2 regions of the Streptomyces sp. NPDC001406 genome follow, and region 2 is predicted to be linked to the other one. Evidence: predicted binding sites of a transcription regulator. Region 2 holds the regulator's gene; the other holds the start of a gene.
What was found. Region 2 encodes HrcA, which represses chaperone genes, less so after heat shock. Its sites were predicted from a motif close to TTNGCACTCNGNNNNNCNGAGTGCNAA; they were not measured.
Positions count from the first base shown of each region.

Region 1 (5,677 bases), on a different contig from region 2:
CCGCCCCACCCGCTCCCGCGCCCACATCCTCCTCGCCGCCCTGGGGCGTACGGCCCCGGTCCTGTCCCTCTCCGCCGCCGACTGCACCGCGCTCGCCCCGCTCCTGACGGAGTGGTTCGCGCGCGGGGCCGCCGACGAGGCCGTACTCCGCGCCCTGACCGAGGGCCTGCCCACCCCGGTCCACCACCCGGTCGCCCTGGTCCGCCGCCGCCTGATCGACAAGCTCCCACCGGAACCGGCCCCCCGGCCACCCCGCCCACCCCGCCGAGTCCTGGAGTGCGCGAAGTGCGGAGTGCCGGGGCACCCGGAAGCACTGCCGGGGGGCGTGTGCGGACGCTGCCGAGGCGAACGCGTCCCGCGCACCCCCGTACGCCCCTGCCCGCTCCCGCAGTCCATGCCCGCGCGGGCGAGATCCGGGCGGCCATGTCCGTTCGACGACGCAAAGGGACCCGCATGACCACTCCTACGGTCCGACGTGACACCACCCCGGGGCACGATCGAGGGAAGGAGGCGACGCCATGACCCCCAGTACCGCCCAGCGCCCGCAGTGCCGTCGAGGACTTCGAGGCGCTTGCCCGCAGGGCTCCAGAGGGCGGCAAGCTCGCACTCATCGACGGAAAGCTGGAGGTCAAGCCGTTGCCAGACCAGCGTCACGGGGGCATCCGCTGTCAACAGTCCCCGGCCCACCCCTGGGGCGCCACCGTCGCACTCCCCTCCCCGGTCGACGTCACCCTCGACACCGAGGACCTCAAGGACTACGCCGGCTGAAAACGCCCGAGGGCGGCACCCCCAGCCAGAAGCTGGAAGTGCCGCCCTCGGTCCGTAGGACAGGCGATCAACCGGAACCGGTCGATCAGAAGTCCATGTCACCGCCCGGCATGCCGCCCGGAGCGGCCGCGGCGGCCTTCTCCGGCTTGTCGGCGATGACGGCCTCGGTGGTGAGGAACAGCGCGGCGATGGAGGCGGCGTTCTGCAGCGCGGAACGGGTCACCTTCGCCGGGTCGATGATGCCTTCCTTGACCAGGTCGACGTACTCGCCGGTCGCGGCGTTCAGGCCGTGGCCCGGGGTCAGGTTGCGCACCTTCTCCACCACGACACCGCCCTCGAGGCCGGCGTTGACGGCGATCTGCTTCAGCGGAGCCTCGAGCGCGAGCTTCACGGCCTGGGCGCCGGTCGCCTCGTCACCCTGCAGCTCCAGCTTCTCGAACACCTGGGAGGCCTGGAGCAGGGCCACGCCACCACCGGCGACGATGCCCTCCTCGACGGCCGCCTTGGCGTTGCGGACGGCGTCCTCGATGCGGTGCTTGCGCTCCTTGAGCTCCACCTCGGTGGCGGCACCGGCCTTGATGACCGCGACACCGCCGGCGAGCTTCGCCAGGCGCTCCTGCAGCTTCTCGCGGTCGTAGTCGGAGTCGCTGTTCTCGATCTCGGCGCGGATCTGGTTGACCCGGCCGTTGACCTGGTCGGAGGAGCCGGCACCGTCGACGATGGTGGTCTCGTCCTTGGTGATGACGACCTTGCGGGCGCGGCCCAGGAGGTCCAGGGTCGCGTTCTCCAGCTTGAGGCCGACCTCCTCGGAGATGACCTCGCCGCCCGTGAGGATGGCGATGTCGCCGAGCATGGCCTTGCGGCGGTCACCGAAGCCCGGGGCCTTGACGGCGACGGACTTGAAGGTGCCACGGATCTTGTTGACGACCAGGGTCGACAGGGCCTCGCCCTCGACGTCCTCGGCGATGATCAGCAGCGGCTTGCCCGACTGCATGACCTTCTCCAGGAGCGGGAGCAGGTCCTTGACGGAGCCGATCTTGGAGTTGGCGATGAGGATGTACGGGTCGTCGAGCGACGCCTCCATCCGCTCCATGTCGGTGGCGAAGTACGCCGAGATGTAGCCCTTGTCGAAGCGCATACCCTCGGTGAGCTCCAGCTCCAGACCGAAGGTCTGGGACTCCTCGACGGTGATGACGCCTTCCTTGCCGACCTTGTCCATGGCCTCGGCGATGAGCTCGCCGATCTGGGTGTCGGCGGCGGAGATGGAGGCCGTGGAGGCGATCTGCTCCTTGGTCTCGACGTCCTTGGCCTGCTCCAGCAGGGCGGCGGAGACGGCCTCGACGGCCTTCTCGATACCGCGCTTGAGGGCCATCGGGTTGGCGCCGGCGGCTACGTTGCGCAGGCCCTCCTTGACCAGGGCCTGGGCAAGAACGGTCGCGGTGGTCGTACCGTCACCGGCGACGTCGTCCGTCTTCTTGGCGACTTCCTTGACCAGCTCGGCGCCGATCTTCTCGAACGGGTCCTCGAGCTCGATCTCCTTGGCGATGGAGACACCATCGTTGGTGATCGTGGGGGCGCCCCACTTCTTCTCGAGGACGACGTTGCGGCCCTTGGGGCCGAGCGTCACCTTCACGGCGTCCGCGAGCTGGTTCATGCCGCGCTCGAGGCCGCGCCGCGCCTCCTCGTCGAACGCGATGATCTTGGCCATGTGAAGTGGTCCCTCCAGGACTGGGGGTGATTCCTTCGGACCGCGCCCGCGCCCGCGACGGACGGCCCACGGGCCGGTGGTTCCTTGCCCCACCCGCTCCGCGGCCTCACCGACCCGGTCCTTCTTTTGTCACTCTCACCTTCAGAGTGCTAACGCCAATGATTAGCACTCGCCCCGTCCGAGTGCAAGACAGCGCCCGCGTAGCGGGCCCCTTGAGGGGTGGTGGTCGGGCGACGGGCGGGCGCAAGCGGCTCGGGAGATCCGCAGGTGGGCAGCGGAGTCATGGCGCCTGGGCAGACCGAAGGGCCCGTACCCCGGGAGGTACGGGCCCTTCGAAGATGAACAGAACGTCGGTGTCAGTCGACGCGTGCTTCAGCTGGTCGCCAGCCGGACCATGTCCGCCTGCGGGCCCTTCTGGCCCTGCGAGATCTCGAAGTCGACCCGCTGTCCCTCTTCCAGGGTGCGGTAGCCGTCCATCTGGATCGCGCTGTAGTGGACGAAAACATCCGCACCACCGTCGACCGCGATGAAGCCGTACCCCTTCTCCGCGTTGAACCACTTGACGGTGCCCTGAGCCATGCCTAACTCCCCTATTACTGGCCCTTGCACAGATCCACACCTCGCGGATCCGGGTCAGACCTCACCCCCCATTGGCTTGGGGGCGTGCGCCGGAACGCGTCGACCGCGGCTGAATGTATCTGTCCAACTGCCGTCTGCAACAGGTCAATCGGACGAGAATTCTGGACGCGACCGGTCCGGAATGTGGCGAGAATTCGCCTGAATTCAGGGCAAGTCGGGCCCTGCAAAAGGTATAAAAGCCGCAGAAAGCCCGCACACTTTGGCTACTTCTTGTCGGGCCTACGGCATGAATCCAGGGCTTCCGACCCGGAGATCGGGAGCGAGTTCCCCAACTGTACCGCGCTCAATCACACTGAATTGCCCCCTCCGCTTCTCTCACGGAGGAGGCAATCAGATGAACACTCGGTAACTGCAGTTACCCACGGTAATGATCAGCCGCCGGCGACGGCCGGAATGATGGAGACACCCGAGCCGTCGGGGGTCGCCGTCTCCAGGCCCTGCTCGAAGCGGACGTCGTCGTCGTTGACGTACACATTGACGAAGCGGCGCAGCTTGCCCTGGTCGTCCAGGACACGGGCGGCGATCCCCGTGTGGTTCTTCTCCAGGCTCTCGATGACCTCGGCGAGGGTCGCGCCCTCGGCCTGGACCTCGGCCTGGCCGCCCGTGTAGGTGCGCAGGATGGTGGGGATGCGAACGGTCACGCTCATGCGATTAGACCTCCGGTGACGATGTGACTACGTGCGTATCGGCCGCCGGGCCGGCGGTTTCGGCCTGTGGAGCTGACGTAAGACCTCGGCTCGGGTTCGTCCCGGGGGCAGTCGGCCGTGAAGCAGGAAGCCCGACGGGCGACCGCCGGACTCCTCGGGACTCCGAGGAGGAGGTCAAGCGAGGCCGGCCTCTCGGAACGACTCAAGGTTGGGACGAATGGTCGCGGTGAGCCCCGTACCGGCCACCGCGTCCAACGTCTTCAGGCCGTCGCCCGTGTTGAGGACGACGGTGGTCTTGGCCGGGTCGAGGACGCCGTCCTTGATGAGCTTCTGCGTCACGCCCACCGTCACACCGCCCGCCGTCTCGGCGAAGATGCCCTCGGTACGCGCCAGCAGCTTGATGGCGTCCACGACCTGCTCGTCCGTCACATCCTCCACCGCGCCGCCGGTGCGGCGCGCGATGTCGAGGACGTACGGCCCGTCGGCCGGGTTGCCGATGGCCAGGGACTTGGCGATGGTGTTCGGCTTCTGCGGGCGGACCACGTCGTGCCCGCCCTTGAAGGCCACGGACACCGGCGAGCAGCCCTCGGCCTGGGCGCCGAAGATCTTGTAGGGCCGGTCCTCGACCAGCCCGAGCTTGATCAGCTCCTGCAGACCCTTGTCGACCTTGGTGAGCTGGGAGCCGGAGGCGATGGGGACCACGATCTGGTCGGGCAGCCGCCAGCCGAGCTGCTCGCAGATCTCGTACGCCAGGGTCTTGGAGCCCTCCGCGTAGTACGGCCGCAGGTTGACGTTGACGAAGCCCCAGCCCTCGCCGGCCGGGTCGCCGATCAGCTCGGAGCAGAAGCGGTTCACGTCGTCGTAGTTGCCCTCGATGCCGACGAGGTTGCCGCCGTAGATCGCGGCCATGACGACCTTGCCCTGCTCCAGGTCGTGCGGGATGAACACGCAGGAGCGGAGGCCGGCGCGGGCGGCCGCGGCGCCGACGGCACCGGCGAGGTTGCCCGTGGAGGAGCAGGACAGGGTGGTGAAGCCGAAGGCGCGGGCGGCCTCCAGGGCCTGGGCGACGACGCGGTCCTTGAAGGAGTGCGTCGGGTTGCCGGAGTCGTCCTTCACATAGAGCCCGCCGGTCACACCGAGCTCGCGCGCCAGGTTGTCGGCCTTGACGAGCTTGGTCCAGCCCGGGTTCAGGTTCGGCTTGTCGGCCACGTCCGCGGGGACGGGCAGCAGCGGCGCGTAGCGCCAGATGTTCGCGGGGCCCGCCTCGATGCGCCTGCGGAGTTCCTCGGTTTCGTACGCCGAGAAGTCGTACGCGATCTCAAGCGGGCCGAAACACTCCTCGCAGGCGAACACCGGTCCGAGCGGTACCCGGTGACCGCACTCGCGACAGCTCAGGGCAGCGGCCGGGCCGAGGTCTACGGTGGGATTGCTGGTGCTTGCAACTGTCTGCACAGCCATGGAGGCGAGGCCCTTTCTCCTCATCTTCCTCACGACGCATCTCGCCGTGAGACGGATTTGGCACCTTCCCTAGCCGGGAGCCTCGCTGGAGAACGAGAACCGACTGGAGGGTTGCCGGGGCTTCATCGGGCCGTGTCCCTCTGCCCCTCTGGATGAGCTGTATGTGGTTGTAAACGCCCACGACCCTCGACATGCGATGGTCATCGGCGTTGTTCAAGACTGTAACCGAAGGCCAGGACAGTTGAGATAGTCGTCCGAACCGCGAGACAACGTGAGGAGCCGCTGACTGTGCTGGAAGAAGTCGAGCGCTGGCTGGCCACCCGCTCCTGGTCCGTGACCGATCGCCCCCTCCACAAGATCCTCGCCGCCAAGCAGCGGACGGGTCAGTCGGTGTCCGTGGTGCTGCCCGCGCTCAACGAGGAGGAGACGGTCGGTGACATCGTCGCCGTGATCCGCC
Region 1 covers NZ_JBIAWG010000023.1:144,305-149,981, reverse strand. Annotated here, with positions in the region: gene ACFY1J_RS40775 (hypothetical protein) at 637-768, shown strand; gene groL (chaperonin GroEL) at 854-2,476, opposite strand; gene ACFY1J_RS40765 (cold-shock protein) at 2,849-3,055, opposite strand; gene ACFY1J_RS40760 (MoaD/ThiS family protein) at 3,487-3,762, opposite strand; gene thrC (threonine synthase) at 3,937-5,220, opposite strand; SAM riboswitch class I at 5,238-5,379, opposite strand; gene ACFY1J_RS40750 (glucosyl-3-phosphoglycerate synthase) at 5,509-5,677, shown strand, end outside.
Region 1: the regulator HrcA is predicted to act here: its motif matches at 2,639-2,665, upstream of groL (chaperonin GroEL).

Region 2 (5,677 bases):
GGTGCTCATATGGACGATCAGCCGGTCCTTGCCCTCGGTGCCGACCACCTCGCACACCGCGTAGCGTCCGGCGCCGTCGGTGAGGACGACCTCCTCGCCGGGCTGGAGCCGCTTCACGGAGACCGCGTGCCGTCCCTCGGGGCCGTCGAGGACGTACTGCCCGCCGCCGCCCGCGCGGAAGTGCTCGACGACGAAGACCGGTGCCGTCATCGCGCCTCACCCCTGGTCGACAACGCTGTCTCGGCCGCGGCGAGTTCGGCCGCCAGTGCCTCCACCAGCTGCCCGGCCGGCAGGTCCCGGGCCATCCGGTGCCCCTGGCCCGCCCACAGCGCCATGCCCTGCGCGTCACCGGCCTTGGCGGCCGCCTTGCGCAGCGGCGAGGTCAGATGGTGGACCTCCGGGTAGGCGGCGGGGGCATACGGCCCGTGCTCGCGCATGAAGCGGTTGACCAGGCCGCGGGCCGGTCGGCCGGAGAACGCGCGGGTCAGCTCCGTATGGGCGAAGAGCGGGCTGGTCAGCGCCCGCTTGTGCAGGGCGTTCGCACCGGACTCGGGGGTCGCGAGGAACGCGGTGCCGAGCTGGGCCGCGCTCGCGCCCGCCGCGAGGGCGGCGGCGATCTGACCGCCGCGCATGATGCCGCCGGCCGCGACGATCGGGAGGTCCACGGTCTCGCGGATCTGCGCGACGAGGGAGAGCAGTCCGATGCCCGCGCAGTCGCTCTCCGGGATGTCGCGGTGGGTGCCCTGGTGTCCGCCGGCCTCCACGCCCTGCGCGATCACCGCGTCGGCGCCGGCCCGCTGCACGGCGAGGGCCTCCTCGGCGGTGGTCGCGGTGACCAGGGTGAGGGTGCCCGCGCGGCGGAAGGACTCCAGCACCTCACGGGTGGGGACGCCGAAGTGGAAGGAGACCACCGGCACCGGGTTGTCGAGGAGCACGGCGAGCTTGACGTCGTAGCCGTCGTCGCGGCCGCTGTCCGGGTCGCCGAGCTCGATCTCGTACCAGGCGGCCTCGCCGGCCAGCTGGTGGGCGTAGACCTCCACGGCCGACGGGTCGGCGTACTCCGGCTGCGGCATGAAGAGGTTCACGCCGAAGGGGCGGTTGGTGAGTCCGCGCAGCTGCTTGATCTCCTGGTACAGGCCGTCGGCGGTCTTGTATCCGGCGGCGAGGAATCCGAGACCGCCCGCATCGGACACGGCTGCCGCGAGCTGCGGGACGGAGATACCGCCCGCCATGGGGGCCTGCACGATCGGATGAGGGAAGAGATCGGTCAGTGCGGAGGACATGACGGCATGTTGTCACGTCCTCCGATCAAGTCCGAATCCGGCCTTCCCTTGGCATACGCCATTGGCATGCGGCCGGATCGGCGACCGTCGCCCGACCCGTCAGCGACCGTTGAAGGCATCCTTCAGCCGAGAGAACAGCCCCTGCTGCCCCGGCTGGAACTGGCCCTGGGGCCGTTCCTCGCCGCGCAGCTTGGCCAGCTCGCGCAGCAGGCGCTCCTGCTCGGGGTCCAGCTTGTTCGGGGTCTGGACCTCGACGTGGACCACGAGGTCGCCCCGGCCGCCGCCGCGCAGATGCGTGACGCCCCGGCCGTGCAGCGGGATCGACTGGCCGGACTGGGTGCCCGGGCGGATGTCGACCTCTTCGAGGCCGTCCAGGGTCTCCAGCGGGACCTTGGTGCCGAGCGCCGCCGCCGTCATCGGGAGCGTCACCGTGCAGTGCAGGTCGTCGCCGCGCCGCTGGAACATGGCGTGCGGCAGCTCGTGGATCTCGACGTACAGGTCACCGGCGGGACCGCCGCCGGGGCCGACCTCGCCCTCACCGGCGAGCTGGATGCGCGTGCCGTTGTCCACACCGGCCGGGATCTTGACCGTGAGGGTGCGGCGGGACCGCACGCGGCCGTCGCCGGCGCACTCCGGGCACGGGGTGGGCACCACGGTGCCGAAGCCCTGGCACTGGGGGCACGGGCGGGACGTCATGACCTGGCCCAGGAAGGACCGGGTCACCTGCGACACCTCACCGCGGCCGCGGCACATGTCACACGTCTGGGCGGTGGTGCCCGGCGCGGCGCCCTCACCGTTGCAGGTGTTGCAGACGACGGCCGTGTCGACCTGGATGTCCTTCGTCGTACCGAAGGCCGCTTCGTCCAGCTCGACCTCGATACGGATCATCGCGTCCTGGCCCCGGCGGGTACGCGAGCGCGGCCCGCGCTGCGACGCCGTACCGAAGAACGCGTCCATGATGTCGGAGAAGTTGCCGAAGCCACCGGCCCCGAAGCCGCCCGCACCGGCCCCGCCGGCCTGCGAGAGCGGGTCGCCGCCGAGGTCGTAGACCTGCTTCTTCTGCGGGTCCGACAGCACCTCGTAAGCGGCGTTGATCTCCTTGAACCGCTCCTGGGTCTTCGGATCCGGGTTCACGTCCGGGTGCAGCTCGCGCGCGAGCCGGCGGAAGGCCTTCTTGATCTCTTCCTGCGACGCGTCGCGACGCACGCCGAGAACGGCGTAGTAGTCCGTGGCCACTTACGACTCCGCCAGGATCTGTCCGACGTAACGTGCCACTGCGCGTACCGCTCCCATCGTTCCCGGGTAATCCATGCGGGTCGGTCCGACCACGCCGAGCTTGGCGACTGCCTCGCCGCCCGAACCGTAACCGACCGACACGACGGACGTGGAGTTGAGTCCCTCATGGGCGATCTCGTGCCCGATGCGCACGATCACACCCGGATCCTTGGCCTCGCCGAGGAGCTTGAGGAGCACGACCTGCTCCTCCAGTGCCTCCAGGACGGGCCGGATCGTGAGGGGAAAGTCATGTCCGAAGCGGGTCAGATTGGCGGTGCCGCCGATCATCAGTCGCTCCTCGTTCTCCTCGACGAGCGTCTCCAGCAGGGTGGAGAGCACCGTCGAGACCGTGCCTCGGTCCTCGACCTCGAAGGCGTCCGGCAGGTCCTCGACCAGCTGGGGCACGTCCGTGAAACGACGGCCCGCGACCCGGCTGTTCAGCCGCGCCCGCAGATCCGCCAGGGACGATTCCCCGAAGGGTGCCGGGCAGTCGACCATCCGCTGCTCGACCCGGCCGGTGTCCGTGATCAGCACGAGCATCACCCGCGCGGGCGCGAGCGACAGCAGCTCCACGTGCCGCACGGTCGACCGGGTCAGGGAGGGGTACTGCACGACGGCGACCTGCCGGGTGAGCTGGGCGAGCAGCCGGACCGTGCGTGCCACGACGTCGTCCAGGTCGACGGCGCCGTCGAGGAAGTTCTGGATCGCCCGCCGTTCGGGGGCGCTCATCGGCTTGACGCCGGCGAGTTTGTCGACGAACAGCCGATAGCCCTTGTCCGTCGGAATCCGCCCCGCGCTGGTGTGCGGCTGGGCGATGAAGCCCTCGTCCTCCAGGGCCGCCATGTCATTGCGGACGGTCGCCGGGGACACACCGAGGTTGTGCCGCTCGGTCAGCGCCTTGGAGCCGACCGGCTCCTCCGTGCCGACATAGTCCTGGACGATGGCGCGCAGCACTTGGAGCCTGCGTTCGCTCAGCATTCGCGCACACCTCCAGAAATGTCGTGATCTTGACGCTCTGCCTGGCACTCTGCTCGTCCGAGTGCCAGAGTTCCCCGGCCCAGTGTACGGCGGTGGGGTACGCCCCGGGCAAGGCCGGTCATGCGCCTTCGTGCCCGTGGTGGCCGTCACGGATAGCGTCGCCGTATGACGGTGACTTGGGAAGAGCTGGGGTGGGAGCGGGTGGCCGCCGGGGTGGGCAGGTGCCGACTGCCTGGCTGGGACTGCACGGCGGGGCTGGTTCTCGGTGAGGGTACGGCGCTGGTGGTGGACGCCGGGTCGAGCCTCGGGGAGGGCGCGTGGTTGCGCGCGCGGGCGCAGCAGCTCGCCGGTCACCGTGTGACCCATCTTGCGCTCACCCACCCCCACTTCGACCATGTCTTCGGTGCGGCGGCGTTCGCGGGCGCGGAGGTGTTCGCCGCGGTCGGCACGGACGCGGTGTTCGCGTACGAGCGGGAGGAACTGCGCCGGGACGCGATCCGCAACGGGCTGCCCGCCCGGGAGGCGGAGGAAGCGGCCGATGCCCTTGTCCTGCCCCGTCATCCGGTCTCCGGCGAGTGGACGCTGGACCTGAGCGGGGGCCGCCAGGTGCTGCTGGCGAACGTCGGACCGGGACACACCGCCCATGACCTGGCGGTCCTGGTTCCGGGCGACCCCGAGGTGGTGTTCTGCGGCGACCTCGTCGAGGAGTCCGGCGAGCCCCAGGCCGGCCCCGACGCCGTACCGTCGCGGTGGCCCGCGGCCCTCGACCGGCTGCTCGCCCTCGGCGGCGAGGACGCGCTGTACGTCCCCGGCCACGGAGCGGTGGTCGACGCGGGCTTCGTCCGACGGCAGCGCGACGAGCTGGCGGCGCGTTTCGGCGTGTCGTGAGCGGGGGTACGGCGGTTCTCCTATCGTCATCCGAATGCGCCAGTACTCGCCGGACCTGACCCCGCCCTGGAAGAAGCCCAAGCCGGTCCCGGAGGTCCCGGCGGACCCCGGTCTGGTGGTGGAGGAGCCCGGCACCGGCTTCTGCGGCGCGGTGATCCGCTGCGAGGCGGGCACGGTGACGCTGGAGGACCGCTTCGGCAAGCACCGGGTGTTCCCGCTGGAGCCGCGCGGCTTCCTGCTGGAGGGCAGGGTGGTGACGCTGGTGCGGCGTTCGACGGCGCCGGTACGTCCCACCCGTACCGCTTCCGGCTCGGTCGCCGTCCCCGGCGCACGCGCGCGTGTCGCCCGCGCCGGCCGCATCTACGTCGAGGGCCGGCACGACGCGGAGCTGGTCGAGAAGGTGTGGGGCGACGACCTGCGCATCGAGGGCGTGGTCGTGGAGTACCTGGAGGGCGTGGACGACCTGCCGTCGATCGTGGCGGACTTCGCCCCGGGCCCGGACGCGCGGCTGGGCGTTCTCGTGGACCACCTGGTGCCGGGTACGAAGGAGTGGCGGATCGCGGAGTCGGTGACGAGCGAGCACGCGCTGGTGGTGGGCCACCCGTACATCGACATCTGGGAGGCGGTGAAGCCGGCGTCCCTGGGCATCGCGGCCTGGCCGCGCATCCCGCACGGCCAGGACTGGAAGACGGGCGTGTGCCGGGCGCTGGGCTGGCCGGAGAACACGGGGGCGGCTTGGCAGGGGATTCTGTCGCGGGTGCGGTCCTACAAGGACCTGGAGCCGGAGTTGCTGGGGAGGGTGGAGGAGCTGATCGACTTCGTCACGGGTAGCGGTGGGGCCTGACGTTCTCGTACGTGGCGAATTCGCTGGTGTCCAGTTCGAGGCCGAGAGGCTCCAATGGCGTACGGTCGCCGAACTTGGTAATTCGCTGGCGTCGGTAGTCCGCGTCCTCTCCACGTCCCACGGGCTCGGTGAGCAGTACGCATTGGGCCATGACGGGGTCGATGATGAAATAGGCGGGGATTTTTGCCGCCGCGTAGATCGAACGCTTGACCCCATAGTCTCGGTCCACGCTCGTCTTGGAGACCACTTCCACCAGCAAGGTGATGACCTCGGACGGCATCAGCCTTCCATGCTCGGGCCCGACCCCTCGCTCGATTACCACAAGGTCGGGCTGTGGCTGGCTGGTTTCCTCGAGGATGGCGATGTCCTGTGTCTGGAGTCGACGCCAGTCTCGCCGGGGGACCTGGTC
Region 2 covers NZ_JBIAWG010000001.1:551,483-557,159, reverse strand. Annotated here, with positions in the region: gene ACFY1J_RS02440 (16S rRNA (uracil(1498)-N(3))-methyltransferase) at 1-210, opposite strand, end outside; gene ACFY1J_RS02435 (nitronate monooxygenase) at 207-1,283, opposite strand; gene dnaJ (molecular chaperone DnaJ) at 1,383-2,519, opposite strand; gene hrcA (heat-inducible transcriptional repressor HrcA) at 2,520-3,536, opposite strand; gene ACFY1J_RS02420 (MBL fold metallo-hydrolase) at 3,702-4,424, shown strand; gene ACFY1J_RS02415 (DUF3097 domain-containing protein) at 4,459-5,268, shown strand; gene ACFY1J_RS02410 (Uma2 family endonuclease) at 5,246-5,677, opposite strand, start outside.